DNA from 3 places in the Streptomyces sp. NPDC059853 genome. Region 2 is predicted to be linked to each of the others. Evidence: predicted binding sites of a transcription regulator. Region 2 holds the regulator's gene; each other region holds the start of a gene.
What was found. The regulator HrcA, encoded in region 2, represses chaperone genes, less so after heat shock. The targets are predictions, from matches to a motif close to TTNGCACTCNGNNNNNCNGAGTGCNAA.
Positions count from the first base shown of each region.

Region 1 (5,727 bases), on a different contig from region 2:
GAACGGCGGCAGCGCGGCCGGGACGGTCACGTCCTCGGTCAGGACGCAGCCGTCGGCGTCCAGCAGCGGCAGGGCGATCGGGTCGAGCGGGCGCAGCGCCCGCAGGATGTCGGCAAGGTGGTCATCGACCGACCACAGGTCACTCAAGTGCCCGCATCTCCTCGTTGACATAGGTCTTCAGCCAGGCCCGGAACTCGGGCCCGAGGTCCTCACGTTCGCACGCCAGCCGGACGATGGTGCGCAGATAGTCGGCGCGGTCGCCCGTGTCGTAGCGGCGGCCCTTGAACACCACCCCGTACACCGGGCCGCCGCTCACCTGCGAGGTGGCCATCGTCTCCAGCGCGTCGGTCAGCTGGATCTCGCCGCCACGCCCCGGCGGGGTCTTGCGCAGCACCTCGAAGACGCCGGGGTCCAGGACGTAGCGGCCGATGACGGCGAGGTTGCTGGGCGCGTCGGCCGGGTCCGGCTTCTCCACCAGGCCGGTGACCCGGTGCACTCCGTCCTGGCCGGTGGCCTCGACCGCCGCGCAGCCGTACAGGTGGATCTGGGACGGGTCCACCTCCATCAGCGCGATGACGGAGCCGCCGCGCTCCTCCTGGACGGCGGTCATCCGGGTCAGCAGCGGGTCGCGCGGGTCGATGAGGTCGTCGCCCAGCAGGACCGCGAACGCCTGGTCGCCGACGTGCGGGGCGGCGCACAGCACGGCGTGTCCGAGCCCCTTGGGGTCGCCCTGGCGCACGTAGTGCATGGTGGCCAGCGCGGTGGACTCCTGGACCCGGGAGAGCCGGTCCAGGTCCCCCTTGCGGCGCAGCGCGTCCTCCAGCTCGTAGTTGCGGTCGAAGTGGTCCTCCAGGGGACGCTTGTTGCGCCCGGTGATCATCAGCACATCGGTGAGGCCGGCGCTGGTGGCCTCCTCGACCACGTACTGGATGGCCGGCTGGTCGACCACCGGCAGCATTTCCTTCGGGGTGGCCTTGGTGGCGGGGAGGAAGCGTGTACCGAGCCCGGCGGCGGCGATGACAGCCTTGCTGATCCGGGGGCGAGGTGATGTCATGCCCGTCACTTTATCCAGCTAGTGTGCTTGGACCCTTTACGCGAGGATGACGAAATGGATCATGTCGCAGGGACCGCGCACGACGGAAAACGGGCGGTGCGCCGCGATCTGCTCGCGGTACGCGCCGCGCTGAGCGACGACGAGGTCACCGAGGCCGCCGCCGCGCTGGCCGCCCGGGCGATGGGCCTGCCGGAGCTGGCGGCGGCGCGCACGGTCGCCGCGTACGTGTCGGTCGGCCACGAACCCGGCACGCTCGCCCTGATCGACGCGCTGCGCGAGCGCGGGGTACGGGTGCTGCTGCCGGTGCTGCGGGAGGACGACGACCTGGACTGGGGCACGTACGAGGGCCCCGGGGCGCTGGTGGAGACCGAGCGGGCCGGCCGGATGCGGCTGCGCGAGCCCGCCGGGGAGCGGCTGGGCCGCGAGGCGGTGCTGGCGGCGGACGTGGTACTGCTGCCGGGTCTGGCCGTGGACGCGCGCGGGGTGCGGATGGGGCGCGGCGGCGGCTCTTACGACCGCGTGCTGGCGCGGCTGGCGGCGGCCGGGGCCGATCCGGTGCCGGTGGTGCTGCTGTACGGGCACGAGGTGGTCGGCGAGCTGCCGGTGGAGCCGCACGACCGGCCGGTGCGGGTGGCGGTCACCCCGGAGGGCGTGCACCGCTTCCCCGGCTGAGGGCCGCCAGCGGCGGCCTGCCGCCGCGTACGACGGCGGGGCGGGACGGGCCCGTACCGCAACCCGTCCCGCCCCGCTCCGCTCCGGTGGTCACTCCTGGTCGGGGACGGCGCCTCCCGGCGTCAGCGTCAGCGTGTCGCGGGTGCCCTCGGCGACCGCCTCCGCCGAGGACGGCCACGGCAGGAACTCGCCGCGCGCCCACATCCCGGTCTGATCGGTGTAGTGCTCGTGGTACGCGTGCCCCGAAGCGCCCGACAGGTTGATCCACAGCGACTCGTCGAAGTCCGCCAGCGAAACGATCATCCGCATGGACGGCACCCACGTCGTCTCGTAGCCGCCCGCCGCGTTCCAGGCGGTGGCGTTGACCGCGTCCGCGCCGCCCGCCAGGTTCCACGGGCCGCGGTTCAGCATCCAGCGCAGCGGTCCCGGGCCCTCCTCGCCGAGCGTCTGGTTGGTGAGCGTCAGCTGGTGCAGCCGGCCCCAGCTCCAGGTGCCGATGTCCTTGCCCAGCTTCGCCGTCAGCTCCCAGCGGGCGTCGCGCATGGCGCGGGCCAGCAGCTCGTCGCGGTCGGTGGCGGCCGGCTCGGTGCGGGTCGCCGGCGTCGTCCACCAGTCGCTGTCCGGCTGCTCGATCAGCTCGCGCACCACCTCGAACCAGCGGTCGCCGCCGTCCGGCCACGCCGCGTCCGGGGACCGCTCCCCGCACTCGGTGTCGAACAGCGCCTGCCCGTTGGCGTCCTCCAGCGGCGCCGAGTCGTCCGCCGGCCGCACCCGCAGGCACTGGCCCTCCACCCGCAGTTCCTTGGGCAGCTTGTGGCCGAAGGCGAGCTGGAGCATGTTGGCCCACACCGCGTTGTAGTACGCCGCCGCGGCCGAATCCGAGTCCTGGCTGAAGTCCCAGCCCTCCAGCAGCTCCTGCGCCTCCTGGATGTACGGGTCGGAGATCTCGATGTCCAGCAGGTACGGCACCAGGACGCGCGCCATCTCGTTGCTGTTGTCCAGCTGGATGGACTGCATGTCGCCCATCGAGATCTTGCCGCCGTCCTCGATCTTCGAGACCAGCAGCTCCTCGATGCGGGCGCTGCGCGTGCCGTAGCTCCAGTCGTCGGTCAGGAAGTGGTCGTAGTCGGCCGGATCGATGACGGCCTGGTTGGCGGTGACGATGTAGCCGCGCTCCGGGTTCAGCTCCCAGGGCAGTTCCTCGGTCGGCACGTAGCCGGTCCAGTCGTAGGACGAGTCCCAGCCCGGCGCCGGGTAGCGGCCGTCGCCCGCGCCGCGCACCGGTATCCGGCCGGGGGCCTGGTAGCCGATGTTGCCGGCGGTGTCCGCGTAGATCATGTTCTGCGCGGGGACCGCGAAGTCGGCGGCGGCGGAGCGGAAGTCGTCGAAGTCGGCGGCCGTGTTCAGCGCGAACACCGCGTCCATGGTGTTGGACGGCTCCAGCGCGGTCCAGGTCAGCGAGACGGCGTAGCCGTTGCCCCGGTCCGGCGCCCCGGACTCCACCGGCGCGGTCCGCCCGGTCTCGGCGAAGTCGTCGTGCCGGTCGGAGACGATCGGGCCGTTCTCGGTGGACCGCACCGTGATCTCGCGGTCCTCACCGCCGGCGACCCGGATGGTCTCGGTGCGCGTCTCGTACGGCTTCTGCTCGCCGTCGCGCAGATAGTTGCCGTTGTCGAGCTTCTCCAGCCGCAGGTCGGTCACGTCCGCGCCGAGGTTGGTGAAGCCCCAGGCGATGTCCTCGTTGTGCCCGATCACCACACCGGGCATCCCCGAGAAGGTGAACCCGGACACCTCGAACGGGCACTCCTCGGTCACCTCCGTGCAGTACAGGCCCATCTGGTACCAGACCGACGGCAGCGAGGGGCCCAGGTGCGGGTCGTTGGCCAGCAGCGGCATCCCGGTCGTCGTGTACTCGCCGGAGACCACCCACGAGTTCGAGCCGATGCCGCTGCCCGCCGGGCCCAGCAGCGCCGGGATCTTGTCCAGCGTCGCCGCCAGCGCGCCCAGCTGCGTGGTCACGCCGTCGGCCGCGTCACCGGCGGACGTACCGTCCTCCTGGCCGTCGCCCTGGCCTTCGCCGCCCGCCGTGTCCGCCGGGCCGCCGGCGAAGTCACCGACCTCCTGGACGATCGGGTTGTTGCGGTCGTACGGGTAGCCGGGGTACAGCTCCTCGATCTGCTCGGGGCTGAGCCGGGCCGCCAGCAGCGACCGGTCGATCTCGTCCTCCATGTTGCCGCGCAGGTCCCACGCCATGGCCTTCAGCCAGGCCACCGAGTCCACCGGGTCCCACGGCTCGGGCGCGTAGTCGTTGAGGAAGCCGAGCGCCGCGTACTCCACGGACAGCTCCTCGCCGCTGCGCGTGCCCAGGTAGGCGTTGACGCCCTCCGCGTACGCGTCCAGGTACTCCTTGGTCTCCGGCGCGAGCTGCTCGTCGTACTCCTGCTGCGCGACCTGCCGCCAGCCCAGGGTGCGCAGGAACGCGTCGGTCTCCACCTGCCCGTCGCCGAACATCTCCGAGAGCCGGCCGGAGGTCATGTGCCGCCGGACATCCATCTCCCAGAACCGGTCCTGGGCGTGGACATAGCCCTGGGCGCGGAACAGGTCCAGGGCGGAGTCGGCGTACAGGCGCGGGATGCCGTTCCCGTCCCGCTGGACCGTGACGGGGCCGGAGAGCCCGTCCATTTCTATCTCTCCCGACACCTGCGGGTAGGACGCCCGCACGGTGCTCACGGTCCAGAAAGCGCCGTACCCCAATCCGGAGAGGACGACCAGTACGACAGCGATCACGAACACGCGGAGGCGTCGCGAGGGCTTCTTGGCGGGCATCTGTGTCCTTCACAGGCCAGGTAAGCGGATGGAAGCAACCATAGACATACGGCCACTGGGGTGAGCCTACGGGGAGTCAGCCGGGGCCCTCGCGCACGGCGCAGCCCGCCGAAACCGGCGCGAACCGGGCAGGCGCGCCCGGCGCCCGGGACGTGCGCCGTGGGGTGGCGGGAGGCGACGGGGGGCCGGTGCGGCGGGGAGCCGGGCGTCGGCAGTGGACTTCCGTACCCGGAATGTTGCACGATGGACCGTCGTTAGCACTCGGTGGAGAAGAGTGCCAGGAGGATCACGTGCCGACGTATCAGTATCAGTGCACCGCGTGCCAAGAGGGCCTCGAAGTGGTGCAGAAGTTCACCGACGACGCGCTCACCGAGTGCCCCAGCTGCCAGGGGCGGCTGAAGAAGGTGTTCTCGGCGGTCGGCATCGTCTTCAAGGGCTCCGGCTTCTACCGCAACGACAGCCGTAACAGCTCCTCCAGCAGCAGCCCGGCCGCGTCCTCGGCGCAGAAGGCGGGCGGCGGCGACGGCAAGGACGCCAAGAGCGGCGCGGGCGAGAAGAAGAGCGGCGGTTCGGACAGCTCGGGCGGCGGCTCCACGGCCACCGCCACCGCGTCCGCCTCGTCCGGCTCCTCGTCGTCCTCGTCCTCCTCCGCCGGCACGTCTGCCGCATGAGCCGCGCCGTCGCGGAGATCGGCGTCATCGGCGGGTCCGGGTTCTACTCCTTCCTGGACGATGTGACCGAGGTCACGGTGGAGACGCCGTACGGGGACCCCAGCGACTCCCTCTTCCTCGGCGAGATCGCCGGGCGGCGGGTGGCGTTCCTCCCGCGGCACGGCCGCAAGCACGGGCTGCCCCCGCACCGGATCAACTACCGGGCGAACCTGTGGGCGCTGCGCTCGCTGGGTGTGCGCCAGGTGCTCGGCCCGTGCGCGGTCGGCGGGCTGCGCCCCGAGTACGGGCCGGGCACGCTGCTGGTGCCCGACCAGCTGGTGGACCGCACCAGGAGCCGGGCGCAGACCTACTACGACGGCGTGCAGCGGGCGGACGGCCAGGTGCCGAACGTCGTCCATCTGACGTTCGCCGACCCGTACTGCCCCACCGGGCGCCAGGTGGCGCTGGCCGCCGCCCGGGGGCGCGGCTGGGAGCCGGTGGACGGCGGCACGCTCTGCGTCATCG
Region 1 is NZ_JBHWJL010000093.1:147-5,873, reverse strand. It holds gene glp (gephyrin-like molybdotransferase Glp) at 1-147, opposite strand, end outside; gene galU (UTP--glucose-1-phosphate uridylyltransferase GalU) at 140-1,054, opposite strand; gene ACFV5N_RS12905 (5-formyltetrahydrofolate cyclo-ligase) at 1,109-1,726, shown strand; gene ACFV5N_RS12900 (penicillin acylase family protein) at 1,817-4,552, opposite strand; gene ACFV5N_RS12895 (FmdB family zinc ribbon protein) at 4,843-5,223, shown strand; partial or broken gene ACFV5N_RS12890 (S-methyl-5'-thioadenosine phosphorylase) at 5,220-5,727, shown strand, end outside.
Region 1: a site for HrcA is predicted at 4,807-4,833, ahead of ACFV5N_RS12895 (FmdB family zinc ribbon protein). Genes of this name have one in related genera too.

Region 2 (5,727 bases):
ACCAGCTCGCCGCGCCCGTTGCTGCGCAGATGGGTCACGCCCCGGCCGTGCAGCGGGATCGACTGGCCGGACTGGGTGCCGGGCCGGATGTCGACCTCCTCCGTGCCGTCCAGCGTCTCCAGCGGCACCTTGGTGCCGAGGGCCGCCGCCGTCATCGGGATGGTCACCGTGCAGTGCAGATCGTCGCCGCGCCGCTGGAAGACCGGGTGCGCCTTCTCCCGGATCTCCACATACAGGTCGCCGGGGGGCCCGCCGCCCGGGCCGACCTCGCCCTCGCCCGCGAGCTGGATCCGGGTGCCGTTGTCGACACCGGCCGGGATCTTCACGGTGAGCGTGCGGCGCGACCGTACCCGGCCGTCACCCGCGCACTCGGGGCACGGCGTCGGCACGACCGTGCCGAAGCCCTGGCACTGCGGGCACGGCCGCGAGGTCATGACCTGCCCCAGGAAGGAGCGGGTGACCTGCGAGACCTCGCCCCGGCCCCGGCACATGTCACAGGTCTGCGCGGAGGTACCGGGCGCGGCGCCCTCACCGTTGCAGGTGTTGCACACGGTGGCGGTGTCGACCTGGATCTCCTTGGTCGTGCCGAAGGCCGCTTCCTTCAGCTCGATCTCCAGCCGGATCATGGCGTCCTGGCCGCGCCGGGTGCGCGACTTCGGGCCGCGCTGGGTGGCGGTGCCGAAGAAGGCGTCCATGATGTCGGAGAAGTTCCCGAACCCGGCCGCGCCGCCGAAGCCGGCGCCCGCGCCCGCTCCGCCGCCGGGGCCCATCGGATCCCCGCCCAGGTCGTACATCTGTTTCTTCTGCGGGTCGGAGAGCACCTCGTAGGCGGTGTTGATCTCCTTGAACCGCTCCTGGGTCTTCGGGTCCGGATTCACATCCGGGTGCAGCTCCCGAGCCAGCCGGCGGAATGCCTTCTTGATCTCGTCCTGTGAGGCATCACGCTGCACGCCCAGGACCGCGTAGTAGTCCGTCGCCACTTAATTCTCCGCGAGGATCTGTCCGACGTACCGTGCCACTGCGCGCACCGCTCCCATCGTTCCGGGGTAGTCCATGCGGGTCGGTCCGACCACGCCCAGTTTCGCGACCGCCTCGTTACCGGAACCGTAGCCGACCGCCACGACCGATGTGGAGGTCAACCCCTCATGAGCGTTCTCATGCCCGATGCGCACGGTCATACCCGTGTCCTTGGCCTCGCCCAGCAGCCGGAGCAGCACCACGTGCTCCTCCAGTGCCTCCAGCACCGGCCGGATCGTCAGCGGGAAGTCCTGGCCGAACCGGGTGAGATTGGCGGTGCCGCCGATCATCAGCCGTTCCTCGGTCTCCTCGACCAGGGTTTCCAGCAGGGTGGACAGCACCGTGGACACCGTGCCCCGGTCCTCGTTGTCGAAGGACTCGGGCAGGTCCTGCACGAGACGGGGCACCTCGGCGAACCGCTCCCCCACGATCCGGCTGTTGAGCCGGGCCCGCAGGTCGGCCAGCGAGGTCTCCCCGAACGGCGCCGGGCAGTCCACCATGCGCTGCTCGACCCGCCCGGTGTCGGTGATCAGCACCAGCATCACCCGGGCCGGCGCGAGCGAGAGCAGTTCGACGTGCCGCACCGTGGAGCGGCTCAGCGAGGGGTACTGCACGACGGCGACCTGCCGGGTGAGGGTGGCCAGCAGCCGGACCGTACGGCTCACCACGTCGTCCAGGTCGACGGCGCCCTCCAGGAAGCTGGAGATCGCGCGCCGCTCGGCACCGGTCAGCGGTTTGACGTCCGCGAGCTTGTCGACGAAGAGCCGGTAGCCCTTGTCCGTGGGCACCCGGCCGGCGCTGGTGTGGGGCTGGGCGATGTAGCCCTCCTCCTCCAGCGCCGCCATGTCGTTGCGCACCGTCGCCGGGGACACCTGGAGATTGTGCCGCTCCGTCAGCGCCTTGGAGCCGACCGGCTCCTCGGTGCCCACGTAGTCCTGGACGATGGCGCGCAGCACCTCCAGCCTGCGTTCACTCAGCATGCAGCGACACCTCCCGTCCGGCCGCATTTCCCATCAGTGCCGTCCTGGCACTCATCCACTCCGAGTGCCAATCCCTGTCCAGTGTACGGCCGGGTAGCAAGGCCAGGGAAAGCGCGACGGCCCGACGCTATCGCGGGAGCGGTCCCGTCCGGCAGAGCATGCCCCGCTCCGTGACGTTAACTTCGCACCGTGGAGACCTCTTGGGAAGAGCTTGCCGCCGGCGTCCTGCGGACCCGGCTGCCGGGATGGGACGAGACGGTGGGCGCGATCGCCGGGCCGCGCGGGGTGCTGCTCATCGACGCGGGGCCGTCCCCGGCCGCCGCCGGGCGGATCCGGGCCGGACTGCGCGCGCTGCTGGGGCTGCCGGTGCGCTGGGTGGTGCTGACGCATCCGCACTTCGACCACGCACTGGGGGCCGGCGGTTACCCCGGGGCACGGGTGTACGGGACGCTCGGCGATCCGCTGGAGCTGGCGGCGGACGCGGTGCGGCACGGCATGCCGGAGCGGGAGGCGGCCGACGGCGTCGCGGCGCTGTCGGGGGTGCGGCCCCGCCCGGTGACCGGGAAGGTGTCGCTCTACCTGGGCGGCGGCCGTACCGTCTCGCTGGCCCCGTTCGGGCCCGCGCACACCCCGTACGACGTGGCGGTGAAGGTGGACCGCACCGTCTTCACCGGCGATCTGGTCGAGGAGTCCGGCGAGCCGCAGGCCGGCCGGGACGCGGACCTTGCCGCCTGGCCGGGCGCGCTGGACCGGCTGCTGGCCTGGGGCGGCCCGGACGCGCGGTACGTGCCCGGCCACGGGGCGGTGGTGGACGCCGCGTTCGTGGCCGCCCAGCGCGCGTCCCTGGCCGCACGCGCCGGGGCACAATGACGGCCATGCGCAGCAGAGACTACGGCCCCGATCTGACCCCGCCGTGGAAGCGGTCCGCCCCGGCGCCCGAGGTGCCCGCCGAGCCCGGCCTGGTGGTGGAGGAGGCCGGTACCGGGTACTGCGGGGCGGTGATCGGCTGCGAGAAGACGGCGCAGGGGCCGGTCGTCACGCTGGAGGACCGGTTCGGCAAGCGGCGGGTGTTCCCGCTGGAGCCGCGCGGCTTCCTGCTGGAGGGCAAGCCGGTCACCCTCACCCTCCCCCGGGCCGGGCGCCCGGCCGCGCCGGCCCGTACCGCGTCCGGCTCGGTCGCCGTCCCGGGGGCGCGGGCGCGGGTGGCGCGCGCCGGGCGCATCTACGTGGAGGGCCGGCACGACGCGGAGCTGGTCGAGAAGGTGTGGGGCGACGATCTGCGGATCGAGGGGGTCGTCGTCGAATACCTGGAGGGCGTCGACGACCTGCCCGCGATCGTGCGCGAGTTCGGGCCGACGGAGCGGGCCCGGCTCGGCGTGCTGGTGGACCACCTGGTGCCCGGTTCCAAGGAGTCCCGGATCGCCGCCCAGGTGACGGACGAGAACGTGCTCATCGTCGGCCACCCGTTCGTCGACATCTGGCAGGCGGTCAAGCCCTCGGCGCTGTCCATCCCGGCCTGGCCCACCGTCCCGCGCGGCCGGGACTGGAAGCAGGGCGTGTGCGCGGCCCTGGGCTGGCCCGCCAACACCGGCGCGGCCTGGCGGCACATCCTGGGCAGGGTGACCAGCTACCGCGACCTGGAACCGGCCCTCCTCGGCCCGGTCGAGCACCTGATCGACCATGTCACGGTGGGCGGCCCGGTGCCCTGACCACGGATGGCGGACAATGGAGGGCATGCCCTCCGCTCTGCCCGACGGCGAGCCCGTCCCCGAGGACGGCTCGCTGCCCGCCACCGCCCTGGACGGATCCGCCGCCCGCCCGCTCGCCTTCTATCTGCACGTGCCGTACTGCGCCACCCGCTGCGGCTACTGCGACTTCAACACCTACACGGCGACCGAGCTGCGCGGCTCCGGCGGGGCGCTGGCCTCCCGGGAGAACTACGCGGCCACCCTCGCCGAGGAGATCCGGCTGGCCCGCGGGGTGCTCGGGGACGACCCGCGCCCGGTGTCCACCGTCTTCGTCGGCGGCGGCACCCCCACCCTGCTGCCGGCCGCCGACCTGGGCGCGATGCTGGCGGTGGTGCGCGAGGAGTTCGGCCTGGCGCCCGGCGCCGAGGTGACCACCGAGGCCAACCCGGACTCGGTCGACCCGGCCTATCTGGCCCAGCTGCGCGCGGCCGGCTTCACCCGCGTCTCGTTCGGCATGCAGAGCGCGAGCCCCCACGTGCTGAGCGTGCTGGAACGCACCCACACCCCGGGCCGTCCCGAGGCGTGCGTGGCCGAGGCCAGGGCCGCCGGGTTCGAGCACGTCAACCTCGACCTGATCTACGGCACCCCCGGGGAGAGCGACGCGGACTGGCGCGCCACCCTGGAGGCCGCCGTGGCGGCCGGGCCCGACCATGTGTCGGCGTACTCGCTGATCGTCGAGGAGGGCACCCGGCTCGCGGGCCGGGTGCGGCGCGGCGAGATCCCGATGACCGACGACGACGTGCACGCCGACCGCTATCTGATCGCCGAGGAGGTGCTGTCGGCGGCGGGCTTCTCCTGGTACGAGGTCTCCAACTGGGCCACATCGGAGGCCGCCCGCTGCCGGCACAACGAGCTGTACTGGACCGGCGCCGACTGGTGGGGCGCCGGTCCCGGGGCGCACAGCCACGTGGGCGGAGTGCGCTGGTGGAACGCCAAGCACCCCGGCGCGTACGCCCAGGCGCTGGCCGCCGGGCGCTCCCCCGGCGCGGGCCGGGAGGTGCTGACGGACGAGGACCGGCGGGTGGAGCGGATCCTGCTGGAGCTGCGGCGCGCGGCCGGCTGCGACCTGACGCTGCTGCACGCGGCCGGAACGGCGGCGGCCGCCCGCGCGCTGGCGGACGGCCTGCTCGATCCGGCGGCCTACGACGAGGGCCGCGCGGCCCTCACCCTCAGGGGCCGGCTGCTCGCGGACGCCCTGGTCCGCGACCTGGTCGACTGACCCGGCCGCGGGCCGGGGCGCGGTCCCGGCGCCCGCACCGGCCCCGGTCAGTCGCGGGGCGCGTACATCTCCTCGATGAGCTCCTTGTACTCGCCCTCGACCACCGGACGCTTCACCTTCAGGCTCGGGGTCAGCTCCCCGTGCTCCACGTCCAGGTCACGGGGCAGCAGCCGGAACTGGCGTACGGTCTGCCAGCGCTGGAGGCCCTCGTTCACCTGCCCGACGTACCCCTCGATCAGCTCGCGGGTGCGGGCGTCGGCCACCACCTCGGCGTAGGAGCGGCCCGCCATGCCGTTCTCGGCCGCCCAGCCCAGGATCTGGGCCTCGTCCAGGCCGATCAGCGCCGAGCAGAACTTCCGGTCCGCGCCGAGCACCAGCACGTTCGAGATGTAGGGGCACACCGCCTTGAACCGGCCCTCGATCTCGGTCGGCGCCACGTACTTGCCGACCGACGTCTTGAACAGGTCCTTCTTCCGGTCGGTGATCGTCAGATAGCCGTCGTCCGACAGCTCGCCGATGTCGCCGGTGTGCAGCCAGCCGTCCTCCTCCAGCGTCTCCGCCGTCAGCTCCGGCAGCCCGTGGTAGCCCTCCATGATCCCGGGCCCGCGCAGCAGGATCTCGCCGTCCTCCTCCGCGATGCGCACCTCGCAGCCGGGCAGCGCCTTGCCGACCGTGCCGGTGCGGTAGCCGACCTCGGGGTTCACGAAGCTGGCCGCGGCGGACTCGGTCATCCCGTAGCCCTCCAGGATGTGCAGCCCGGCGC
Region 2 is NZ_JBHWJL010000089.1:985-6,711, forward strand. It holds gene dnaJ (molecular chaperone DnaJ) at 1-980, opposite strand, end outside; gene hrcA (heat-inducible transcriptional repressor HrcA) at 981-1,997, opposite strand; gene ACFV5N_RS12565 (MBL fold metallo-hydrolase) at 2,187-2,867, shown strand; gene ACFV5N_RS12570 (DUF3097 domain-containing protein) at 2,873-3,706, shown strand; gene hemW (radical SAM family heme chaperone HemW) at 3,732-4,964, shown strand; gene ACFV5N_RS12580 (AMP-dependent synthetase/ligase) at 5,012-5,727, opposite strand, start outside.

Region 3 (5,727 bases), on a different contig from region 2:
AGCGGGGAGTCGTCGCAGACAAGAACGGACGTCATGGCCGGCCTCCGCAGCTGATGCGCATCACGTTGAGCCTCCAGGCTGTTGTATGTCGTCACCTGTGCGATTGACGGCCCCGGGCCCCCTGGCCCGGCGGTGGTCTCTTCCATCAACCGCCTCCGCCCTCTCAACGACGGTCACCCGAAAGAGTTACGGCTTCCGTACTTCACCTGCGATCGTCCTTGGGCTATCAACCCCACAGCCTTCAGCACTCTACGTGACGATTCCGTCACGCGATAGGCGCGCTTCACCCAACACGCCGAACATTCGTTTTTGCCCTATTTAGCCGTGCCTGCCCGTTTTAAGAGGTTTCCGGATATATTCGGCTGGTAGTCATATTTACATCTGCCCAACGGCGGCGGATGTGGACTGATCAAGCCGGACCGACGACAGCTCGTATCCGATGGGACACTCTCATGGCAGATTTCTCCCGGCTTCCGGGCCCGAACGCCGATCTCTGGGACTGGCAGCTGCTCGCCGCGTGCCGGGGCGTGGACAGTTCCCTCTTCTTCCACCCCGAGGGCGAGCGCGGTGCCGCCCGCAGCGCGCGCGAGGCGCAGGCCAAGGAGGTGTGCATGCGCTGCCCGGTCCGGTCGGAGTGCGCGGCGCACGCGCTGTCGGTGCGCGAGCCCTACGGGGTGTGGGGCGGGCTGACCGAGGACGAGCGCGAGGAACTGATGGGCCGGGCCCGCCGGAACCTGGTGGACGCGAACACGCCAACCCGCCGGGACTGACCGGAGCCGACCGGCTACCGTCTCCGCATGACAACTGCATTGGTGACGGGAGCCACCGCCGGTATCGGGGCCGCCTTCGCCCGGCGGCTGGCGCGGGACGGCCACAATCTGGTGCTGGTGGCACGGGACGCGCAGCGGCTGCGGAGCACGGCGGCCGAGCTGCACGACCGGCACGCGATCGAAGCGGCGGTGCTGGTCGCCGATCTGGCCGAGGACGAGGGGATCGCGGCGGTCGAGGAACGGCTCGGTGACCGCCGTCATCCCGTGGACCTGCTGGTCAACAACGCCGGCTTCGGCCTCAAGGGCAGCTATCCGGACGTGCCCATGGACGATGAGCTGCGGATGCTGAAGGTGCACTGCGAGGCGGTGCTGCGGCTGACCACGGCGGCCGTCGTCAGCATGCGGGAGCGGCGGCGCGGCGGGGTGGTGAACGTCGCGTCGGTGGCGGCGTTCGTCCCGCGCGGCACCTACGGGGCGTCGAAGGCGTGGGTCGTGCAGTTCACCCAGGGGGCGGCCCGGGACATGGCGGGCAACGGGGTGCGGCTGATGGCGCTGTGCCCGGGGTTCGTGCGGACCGAGTTCCACGCACGGGCGCGGATGGGGACCAAGGCCATCCCGGACTGGATGTGGCTGGACGCGGACAAGGTGGTGGACGCGGGCCTGCGGGACCTGGCCAGGGGCCGCACGGTGTCGATCCCCGATCCCCGGTACAAGGCGCTGCTCGGCGCGGCGAAGCTGGTGCCGCGCGGGGCGCTGGGCGGGATCACCAGCCGGGCGGGGCGGAAGTACGGGCCGCGGCGGGAGGCGCCGGGAACGGATACCCCGGGCGGGTAGGAGGACATGACCGTCCTGCCGGTTTTACGCTGAAGATATGAGGTGAATGCACTCTCCCGAGGGAATCGGTCATGACGTTCGTGCAAGTAATCGACCTCAAGACCTCCAGGGTCGGTGAGATGGACCGTCTCATGGACCGCTGGACCGAGGCGACGAGGGGGAAGCGTACGGCTACCCACTCGATCGTCGGCAAGGACCGGTCGGATTCCACTCATGTCGTGGAGATCGTGGAGTTTCCCTCGTACGAGGAGGCGATGAGGAATTCGAAACTCCCGGAGACCGACCGGATATTCAAGGAGATGATGGAACTGTGCGACGACGTCCCCCGGTTCACCGACCTGGACGTCGTCCGCGACGAGCAGCTCAACAAGCGTGCGGCGCGTGCCTTCTTCGAGACCGTGATCAATGACCGGGAGATCGGCGCGGCGGACGGGCTCCTGAGCCCGGACTACGCCGACCACGACCCGGCCAACGCGGCCGGCCCGCTGGGTCTGCGGGAGCTGAAGGAGCAGATGGGGATGTACCTCAGCGCCTTCGAGCCGGTGTTCGTCATCGAGGAGCAGATCGCCGAGGGGAAGCTGGTGACGACCCGGTGGACGGTGACGGGGACCCACTCCGGTGAGTACCTGGGACTGGAGCCGACCGGCCGGCCGCTGACCATCACCGGCCACACCACGTTCCGTTTCGAGGACGGGAAGATCGCCGAGGGCTGGTGGAACTGGGACCAGCTCGGGGTGATGGCCCAGCTCGGCCTGGTCGAGACCTGACGGCGCCGCCGGAGGCGGTACGCCGCCGCACACCGTGACGGGGGAAGGCCCCCGCCCCACCCGGGTGAACGGGCGGGACGGGGGCCTTCCGGTGCCTTCCGGTGCCTCGCGGCGACGGCTCAGTGGCTGTGGCCGTGACCGCCGGCGGGGGCCTCCGGCTCCTCTTCCTTCTTCTCCACCACGAGGGTCTCGGTGGTGAGCAGCAGGGAGGCGATGGAGGCGGCGTTCTCCAGCGCGGAGCGGGTGACCTTGACCGGGTCGATGACGCCGGCCTTCACCAGGTCGCCGTACTCGCCGGTGGCGGCGTTGTAGCCCTCGCCCTTGTCCAGCTCGGCGACCTTGGAGGTGATGACGTAGCCCTCAAGGCCGGCGTTCTCGGCGATCCAGCGCAGCGGCTCGACGACGGCGCGGCGGACGACGGCGACACCGGTGGCCTCGTCGCCCTCCTTGCCCAGGCCGCCCTCCAGCACCTTGGCGGCGTGCACCAGCGAGGCGCCACCACCGGGGACGATGCCCTCCTCGACCGCGGCGCGGGTCGCGGAGATGGCGTCCTCCAGACGGTGCTTCTTCTCCTTCAGCTCCACCTCGGTGGCGGCGCCGACCCGGATCACGCACACGCCGCCGGCCAGCTTGGCGAGGCGCTCCTGGAGCTTCTCGCGGTCCCAGTCGGAGTCGGTGGTCTCGATCTCGGCCTTGATCTGGGCGACCCGGCCGGCGACGTCGGCGGTGTCACCGGCGCCGTCCACGATGGTGGTGTCGTCCTTGGTGACGGTGACGCGGCGGGCGGTGCCGAGCACGTCGAGACCGGCCTGCTCCAGCTTGAGGCCGACCTCCTCGGAGATCACGGTGGCGTTGGTGAGGGTGGCGATGTCACCCAGCATGGCCTTGCGGCGGTCACCGAAGCCGGGCGCCTTGACCGCGACCGCGTTGAAGGTGCCGCGGATCTTGTTGACGACGAGGGTGGACAGGGCCTCGCCCTCGACGTCCTCGGCGATGATCAGCAGCGGCTTGGAGGCTCCGCCGGACTGCATGATCTTCTCCAGCAGCGGGAGGAGATCCTGGATGGCGGAGATCTTGCCCTGGTGGATCAGGATGTACGGGTCGTCGAGGACGGCCTCCATACGCTCCTGGTCGGTGACGAAGTACGGGGACAGGTAGCCCTTGTCGAAGGCCATGCCCTCGGTGAAGTCGAGCTCCAGGCCGAAGGTCTGGGACTCCTCGACGGTGATGACACCGTCCTTGCCGACCTTGTCCATCGCCTGGGCGATCAGCTCGCCGACCTGCTTGTCCTGGGCGGACAGCGCGGCGACGGCGGCGATGTCCTCCTTGGAGTCGATCGGGCGGGCGCTGGCCAGCAGGTCGTCGGAGATGGCGCGGACCGCGGCGTCGATGCCCTTCTTCAGGGCGGCCGGGGAGGCACCGGCGGCGACGTTGCGCAGCCCCTCGCGGACGAGCGCCTGGGCCAGGACGGTGGCGGTGGTGGTGCCGTCACCCGCGATGTCGTTGGTCTTGGTCGCCACCTCCTTCACCAGCTGGGCGCCGAGGTTCTCGTAGGCGTCCTCGATCTCCACCTCACGGGCGATGGTGACACCGTCGTTGGTGATGGTGGGGGCGCCGAACTTCTTGTCGATGACGACGTTGCGGCCCTTGGGACCGATGGTCACCTTCACCGCGTCGGCGAGCTGGTTGACACCGCGCTCGAGGGCGCGCCGGGCGTCCTCGTCGAACTTCAGGATCTTCGCCATGACGTGCGTATCCCTCGTAAAAGTATGTGGAAGCTGGAGCGAGCTGGTAGCTCGGGGCGAAAAGGCAGCCGCGCCCCTCTCCCGGCTGTCGGTGACGGGGAGCCGGGGCGCGGCCGGGTGAAGTGAAGCGCTTGGGGCTTACTTCTCGATGATGGCGAGCACATCGCGGGCGGAGAGCACCAGGTACTCCTCGCCGTTGTACTTCACCTCGGTGCCGCCGTACTTGCTGTACAGCACGATGTCGCCGACCTTGACGTCGAGCGGCAGACGGTCGCCGTTCTCGAAGCGGCCCGGGCCCACGGCGAGGACGGTGCCCTCCTGGGGCTTCTCCTTCGCGGTGTCCGGAATGACCAGGCCGGAGGCCGTGGTCTGCTCGGCGTCGAGCGGCTGGACCACAATGCGGTCCTCGAGCGGCTTGATGGCAACCTTGGAACTGGTGGTGGCGGTCACGTCCGACCTCCCCCTTCGGAGAGCTCTTAAGGGTCTGCTGTCTTGGGATAGCGCCCTGGAGGACCCGTCGTCGCGGGTGCCGGATCCGCCCGTCGCGCATCGCTGGCACTCGCCGGTGGAGAGTGCCAGAATTGAGAGTAGGCGGCGATTAGCACTCAGTCAACCAGAGTGCCAGCGCGCGCCTCCGCGACGGCGTCCACGGAGACCGCCGTACCCCGCTGACCTCAGAGGTAGTCCTCCAGTCTGGCGATGGCGAAACCCTGCGCGGTGGCCGTGTCGACGACCCGCCGGATCATGTCGGGCATCGTGCCCTTCCACTCCTTCTCGCCCCGGAAATGGGTGAGGATGATGTCGCCCGGGTGCAGTTTCCTGTCCTCGCGCCCCCAGGCGATGCGGTCGGGGAACGCCTCCTCGGCCCACAGCGGGACCACCTCCACGCCGCAGGACGCGGCGGCGCGCAGGGTGTCGCGGTCGTAGGCCCCGTACGGCGGGCGGAAGAGAGTGGGGCGCTCGCCCATCTCCTCCTCCAGGGTGTCCTGCTGGGCACAGATCTCCTCCTTCTGTCCGGCGGCGGAGAGCGTGGGGAGTTCCCGGTGGTTGACGGTGTGGTTGTGGATGCCCCAGCCGTCGTCGCGGGCGGTCCGGAAGTAGTCGTAGTCGTCGCGCGCCACGTAGTCGGAGAGGAAGGCGCTGACGGGGATGTCGAGTTCGCGGAGCATGTCCAGCAGCTCCGGGTCCTTGTGGGCGCCGTCGTCGATGGTGAGGAAGACGACCTTGTCCTCGGTGGGGACCCGGGTGATGACGGGCGGCAGGCCCTCGCCGCCGATGTGGCCGGGTTCCGAGGTCAGCTCCGGCTTCCGGTCGGGCGGCGCGGGCGGGCGCAGCGGTGCCTTGGCCAGCCCCCAGCGCTTGGCGGCGGCGAGCCGCAGCTTCTCGGCCGCGGCGAGGTGGTCGGCGTACGTGGTGAGCGCGTCGGCCACCGTACGCGCCTGGGCGCGCTGCGGTGCGCCCAGACCCGCTGCGGCGGTGTCGGCGGCGGGTGCGGCCGTGGTCGCGGTGCCGCAGGAGAGGAGGGTCAGGCCGAGCACCGCGAGTCCGGAGCCGGCGACCCCGGTCCAGAAAAATGATGTTTGTCGTACTTGTCTTATGATCCTCATGGGG
Region 3 is NZ_JBHWJL010000040.1:17,712-23,438, forward strand. It holds gene ACFV5N_RS07065 (response regulator transcription factor) at 1-35, opposite strand, end outside; gene ACFV5N_RS07070 (WhiB family transcriptional regulator) at 453-770, shown strand; gene ACFV5N_RS07075 (SDR family NAD(P)-dependent oxidoreductase) at 798-1,604, shown strand; gene ACFV5N_RS07080 (ester cyclase) at 1,676-2,371, shown strand; gene groL (chaperonin GroEL) at 2,491-4,116, opposite strand; gene groES (co-chaperone GroES) at 4,255-4,566, opposite strand; gene ACFV5N_RS07095 (polysaccharide deacetylase family protein) at 4,791-5,723, opposite strand.
Region 3: a site for HrcA is predicted at 4,715-4,741, ahead of groES (co-chaperone GroES). Genes of this name have one in related genera too.